Regions from separate parts of the Paenibacillus sp. V4I7 genome, predicted to be linked through region 3. Evidence: predicted binding sites of a transcription regulator. Region 3 holds the regulator's gene; each other region holds the start of a gene.
What was found. Region 3 encodes LexA, which represses DNA repair genes until DNA is damaged. Its sites were predicted from a motif close to CGAACATATGTTCG; they were not measured.

Region 1 (2,206 bases), on a different contig from region 3:
TTAAACAAACCATTAATCTATCATCAGATGCCACAGAATCTCGATCTGTGGCATCTGTGCTGATCACGTGCTTCCAAGCCGCATGTTAATTATAATCAATAAAATGGTTCCGTGCGTGGATTGTAAGATTACGGAAAAGCGAAAAAATCAAAGGTCATGAAAGCATCACCTACAACTTGGAGTTGCATGCCTTACTAACCTGAGAGAATTATGCAAAAAAATAGAATTGTAGCGCGCTGCGCTGCAGCTCATCTTTCGTCATTTATTTTCTGTTCATGTTTAGTCAACATCTCTAGCTGAAGCTATCTGTCTTCATCCTGAAATAACACTTTTTCTTTATTAACTCCAACAGTATATGAAGTGGTCTCTGACACAACATTCAAAATGTATTCTACATCATCAACATCTACTGCTAGAACAGTAAGATCTTTTAAAGGAATCTGTTGTTTTTTGAAGTGTGGATCCACTATTCTGAGCATGTGAGAAAGAACGGAAGTAGCAAAATCGTCCTCTGATAGCAGAAACCCACCGTCCTCATCTCTAACTTTCCCTCTATAAGTATGTTTCAAATAAACTAATCTTTCTTCTGGATGGTATTCCAATACAATCGAATTGGATACATATCCAGTGTCTTTAACGATATGCCCTATGTATTGTGTCGGTGACCCAATCCTCTCAAAACTGTCTTTTCTAACAAGCTTTGGTTTTGCGCAGAGAACATGTGGAGCCATGAATGTAGGATCGTTTTTATAGTTTTGAATCAACACTAGAATCTCCTGAAGTTTCATCTTTTCTTTAATTAGATAGGCAACAAACTGCTCTTTGCTTATTGAATTGTTACCTCGAACCTCACTAAATAATTGTGACATTTCTACAGTATTCGGTTCGTATACAAAGCCGGCAGGAAAAGGGGTTTTCTCTAAATTTAATATTTCATTACTTAGTCGATAAATCTTTCCTTGAAGATCATGTTCAAGAGTATCGAGTGATCGTTTCAAATGTACACACCCCTTTTTCCTTAGCAGCGCCAACAGAACTTAGCGGTTGCTTTTTCAAGTACGAGAATGACAACTTTCCCGCCCCCAATTTAAGATATATTTCTAATATTAACCTATTAATTCATACATAAACATATAATCCGCGGAAACTACATTCTCATTCTTCGCGGCAACGCGGCTGCTACTTAGTTCTCCGATTTTAGATACCACTTAAAACCAGAGATTCGAGTGATGCTGAACCTTCCATCTATCCCTCGAGGCCGCCGTTATCAAAGAGAATGTAAATGCATTCAGCATTTCCAAAAATTTAACTTGCATAGACAAACCGTCTTCGTTATATAATAAGATACAAACAAATGTTCTTATTATGGTGGTGGAAATATGTCATTAGACGAACAGGCTATTACAAACGATGATTTACAACTCGTCAAAGAATATACGCTCCTTCCTATTCTGCTTGACATGCTTACTCGTGACATGAACGAAATGAAGGCATTTGAAGATCGTATCATTTACAACCATGTAATTCATTATTTACAGGATATCGAAGGCACAATATATCGAGTTATTCAGGAGATTAAGCAAAAGATGCGACAACGCGGAATTAAAATACTTAGCACAACGCCGGGTAAATCAGGTATAGACGTTGAGTATAAAATACGTGGATATGTGCATCATTTCAGCATGCTCCGCAGTTTAGTAAAAGCAGAGCTCATGACCACTCTTTCAGATTTGCGGAGCCGACTATGAAGGATCAAAAAGTTATAATGCTCGCGGATGGCATGTCTTTTTATGCCTCAGTCGAAAAGGCAGATCACCCGAATATTCGTTATCGACCCGTAGCTGTTGCAGGCTCTGTTGAACGGCGCAGCGGAATAATTTTAGCTGCTTGTCCGATCGCAAAGAGTTTTGGCGTTACGACCGCGGATCGGCTTGGCGAGGCATTAGGTAAGTGCCCGGAGCTTATTGTAATGAAGCCGCGCATGCAACATTACATCGACGTTTCCATGCAAATTACGCGCATATATCAAGAATTCACCGACCTAGTGGAAATATTTTCCATAGATGAAAGTTGGCTTGACGTGACAGGTTCTATTAATCAGTTTGGCGATGCTGATACAATTGCAAGAATGATTCAGAATCAAGTAATGCAGCAGACAGGGGTTAGGGTCAGAGTTGGTATCGGATCCAACAAAATGATGAGCAAA
Region 2 (2,206 bases), 3.7 Mb from region 3:
GGGTACGTTCGCGCAATGGAACAAAACGTCAGCACCGCCTGCTTGAGCTACAATATCATCAGGGCGCATTGCGTCTCCAACGGCCAGTGTCAAGTGCGCGGGATTTCCAAGCTTTCCAGCAAACTGATCCAATTTCTGACGCGAACGCCCAAATGCAATAGTACGTATCCCCCGTTTGACCAGTTCTTCCGTGATGGCTGCTCCCGTCCCGCCCGTTGCTCCAATTACAATTGCTTTTTCCATTTTCATCGGCCTCATTTCGTTATTTGTTATTGATCAATCACTAACTTGAAATCATCATATCATCTTGTTATTGATTGGTCAATCACTAAATGTTTGTTTTTGTACAAGGAAGACCTTTTTTTCTCCCTCACGTTTCAGTATACCTTTTACGAAATTCACTTTTGCTTTCAATTTTAGGGGATGAATACGCTGGTTTTTATGAAGCTACTGACTTTATTTTCACCGAAGAAAATAAAAAGAAGCTGGATCATTGATCTCAGCTTCTTCATTCTTGCGTCTTACCTGAAAAGAGAAATTAACCATATTGCAGGCAATACTTTATTCAATTTTCAATTCCAATATGGATACATTTTTAATTCGAACATTATCCGGTAAACAGGTTTTCTTTCTTTTCCGTTTTTAACGCAATAACCACTAGTATTGCCAAATAAAAAGCAAAGTATAACTTAAGTATTATTCCACCAATTCTACATTCAAGATATCGTCAAATGCTACCCAATCCGTACCATTTTCGTGGGATAACTTTACTCTTCTTATCTCTTGATCAATTTTGGTTATTAGACCTGTAATTTGCCCATCCCCAGCCTCATTATAAATCTTTACAATAATAAATTGCTGGCTAAGTAAGGCATTAGCCATTACGTTGGCTATCTTTTTATTCTCACGATTACTAATACTCATTATGACTCAACTCCAATCCCAGAACATTCGTTCTAATCTTATTATACTTTTAGTAGGATGAGTGGTAAAGAGTCTTTGGGATATACTTCATTCGTTCGATTCGACAAATCGTATCAAATTCCACCCGTTTACAACGAAACGAGGTTTATTCATAATTATAGGTGGGTTACCATCTATTTCCAAGGAGTGATTCCATGTCAAAGAGAATCTTAATTCTAACTGGTGATGCTGCAGAAGTTCTAGAAGTTTATTACCCCTATTTTCGTGTATTAGAGGAAGGGTACGAGGCCATAATTGCTTCACCGACGAAGAAAGTACTTCGTACAGTCGTTCACGATTTTATCGACGATTGGGAGACCTATACAGAGAAACCGGGGCATCTGCTGCCGTCACACATCGCTTTCGTTGATGTAGATCCTAGTCAATATGATGGTTTAATCATTCCTGGAGGCAGAGCCCCAGAGTACATCCGTTCGAACGAACATGTTCCACGTATTATTCGTCACTTCCTTGAAGCTGATAAACCAATCGGCGCTATTTGCCATGCTGCACAGGTATTCTCCGCTTTAAAAGACAATCGCTTTTTTGAAGGCCGCACCATGACTGCCTATAACGCTTGTCGTTTAGATGTCGAGCAGCTCGGAGCTTTGTATACAACAGATTTACTTCATGTGGATGGTAAATTAGTCACTGGTCACGCTTGGCCGGATTTACCAGGCTTCATGCGTGAGTTTTTGAAGCTACTCTCCAAATAACTTAGGTTGATCCTATACCTCCGATTTTTTGCAATACCGCTTGGCCTCCAGAAGTAAGCGAATACCGAGGGCTGCCCCTGCAGCCCTTTTAATGTTGAACTATTATTTTCCGTCATGTTACAAAAATTTGTCCTCATCTAATCTAGTGCGACCATAAGGCCAAACTGACAGAAAGCGCCCTGTTACCCACCTCAATCACACCAACTTCACCCCCTAGTAGTGCAGCATGTATGTCATGTTATTTTATACCAAATGAGCACTTAATTAACACAAAAAAGTAAGCTTACATGACATGTAAATTTTAATTGCCCAATTGCCAAGGATAAGGTAAAACTATACTATTAGACATTTTACTATAACTGATTATGAAGGTGGATGAGGTTGTGATTGTTCAAGTGGATAATGAGGCAGTTGCAAGGGAATATGTACACGTCGTATACGAAACCGTAGTCAAACGTAATCCTTATGAATATGAGTTCCATCAAGCTGTGAAGGAGATTTTAGAGTCGCTGATCCCGGTTCTCTCT
Region 3 (2,206 bases):
CGCTCGTGGATCGGTTTTCGTTCAAGTTCGAGGACGGGAAAGTTGTGGATTATCAGGCAGAAGTCGGCTATGAGCATCTAGCTAAGTTGCTCGATATGGATGAGGGCGCACGGTATTTGGGAGAAGTTGCGCTCGTACCTTTTGATTCGCCGATCTCAAATCTAGATCGCATTTTCTACAACACGGGCATTGACGAGAATGCATCCTGCCACCTGGCCTTAGGAAGCTGCTACCCGATCAACTTGCAGGATGGAGTATCTTTATCAAGTGAAGAGCTGAAAACTCGAGGTGGGAACACCAGTTTGATTCATGTGGATTTTATGATCGGGACCGCTGATCTTGAGATCGATGGTGTCCGTGGTGATGGTACCGTTGAACCGATTTTCCGTCATGGAAATTGGGCGCTTGCATTTTAGTTGAAATTTTAGATTAATTTCTAAGTTGGAAGTACTTCTGGTTTTATTTAAGGGGATAGTGAGCAGATAGAAGAAGGAAGACGGAAGATAGAAGTCTCTAGAGACTTCTAATCCGTCCAAAATTGTGATGTGTATAGGAAGGATGCTTTCCGTTCTGAATATCGATTCGAATGTCCCAGAAGGTCTATAGGGCTTAAGGGGCTGTCCAAGAGTAAATTTTACTTTTGGGACAGCCCCATTTCTTTATATTGAAGCAACTAGAGGATTATGTCTAAGTGTAGTCTATAGGAGCTTCTATTTAGGTAAAATGCGATCTAAAAGACGTAATAGAAGTCTATTAAGACTCTTATCTGAATCCGCTTCAACCTTCTTGGTTAAGTAGGGAACAAGGTTCATATGATAAACTTTTGATAATCCATATTTGGATCTGTTGCTCCTCTACGTTATTGAGTTGATCCATCTGATCATTGCTTCATACGACAAAGGCTGTTTACATAGAAAAGGACCGAGGGACTATTGTCCTCTCGGTCCTTTCTCATTGGTATTGTATGTAGAATAAGGGCTGTAGGGCTATTACATATCCCGGAACAAACCAATGACACGGCCTAGTATCGTAACATGTTTCAAGAGGATAGGCTGCAAAGCAGAGTTCTCCGGTTGAAGACGAATATGATCCTTTTCCTTGTAAAAGCGTTTCACCGTTGCTTCATCATCTTCCGTCATTGCAACAACAATGTCTCCGTTATTAGCGGTTTGCTGCTGCTTTACGATGACATAATCGCCGTTATGAATACCGGCTTCGATCATACTGTCACCCATGACGCTAAGCATGAACACATTATTGTCTCCTACCATGCTGACAGGAAGTGGAAAGTAGTCTTCAATGTTCTCTGTTGCTGTAATAGGCACACCGGCAGTTACTTTACCAACGAGAGGTACGCGAGCTACAGAAACCGCAAAATGCGTTTCAGCACCATCAAGACCTAGAATTTCAATAGCACGAGGCTTAGTAGGATCTCGACGAATCATACCTTTCTTCTCAAGACGCTCCAAATGCCCATGTACAGTTGAACTAGAAGCTAGTCCGACTGCCTCGCCGATTTCTCTAACGGAAGGCGGGTACCCCTTATCTTTCACTTCATTCTTAATGAATTCCAATATAGCTTGTTGACGCTGCGAAATCTTACTCAATAGTTATCACTCCAATACTGGGAATCATTACCCAAAGTATAACATAGAACCCGAGTTCGTACAAACATAAGTTCGAGAAAAAGGGTTGACTCAAACATGTGTTCGTGTTATTCTAATACCAGAACAAATGTTTGGGAGATGATCATTCATGTATATGGCTTATTCAAACACTAACACAACACACGCACCTCATAGATCTGCTAGCACATCCAAAGGGATGACATTTAATTCTAGTTATACAAAAGCGATTGTACGCTTCATTCTATTAGCAGTTATTCTTGGTACTGTGTTTTCATTTGGTGCTATGGTTCAAGCCTATGCAGGGGAAGGGGCTGCAAACGCAACAACCCCAGTTTCCGTGACGCCTTTTAACATTTCTCCGAAAGCAGTCGTACAAGATCAAGTCGTTATTCAACGAGGAGACACACTATGGGATATTGCTTCTGCACATAAAAAAAGCGATGAGAACGTGCGTTCCTATATGCATGAATTAAAGACAATCAATCATTTAACCACCAGCTCCCTGAAAGAAGGACAGGTTTTATTGCTTCCGTAATTTCACTTTACTATTTTTAATAGACTCTAAATATGATGAGGCT

Region 1: QFZ80_RS00525 (YhjD family protein) is a predicted target of LexA. The motif match lies at 1,348-1,361, and genes of this name have one in related genera.
Region 2: QFZ80_RS28360 (YolD-like family protein) is a predicted target of LexA. The motif match lies at 945-958, and genes of this name have one in related genera.

Annotation. Positions count from the first base shown of each region.
Region 1 is NZ_JAUSZD010000001.1:108,432-110,637, reverse strand. Features, by position in the region: gene QFZ80_RS00530 (hypothetical protein) at 303-998, opposite strand; gene QFZ80_RS00525 (YhjD family protein) at 1,380-1,748, shown strand; gene QFZ80_RS00520 (DNA polymerase IV) at 1,745-2,206, shown strand, end outside.
Region 2 is NZ_JAUSZD010000002.1:6,052,314-6,054,519, forward strand. Features, by position in the region: gene QFZ80_RS28355 (SDR family NAD(P)-dependent oxidoreductase) at 1-243, opposite strand, end outside; gene QFZ80_RS28360 (YolD-like family protein) at 697-924, opposite strand; gene QFZ80_RS28365 (DJ-1/PfpI family protein) at 1,119-1,679, shown strand; gene gdhA (NADP-specific glutamate dehydrogenase) at 2,063-2,206, shown strand, end outside.
Region 3 is NZ_JAUSZD010000002.1:2,315,081-2,317,286, forward strand. Features, by position in the region: gene QFZ80_RS11580 (aminopeptidase) at 1-416, shown strand, start outside; gene lexA (transcriptional repressor LexA) at 990-1,607, opposite strand; gene QFZ80_RS11590 (LysM peptidoglycan-binding domain-containing protein) at 1,756-2,163, shown strand.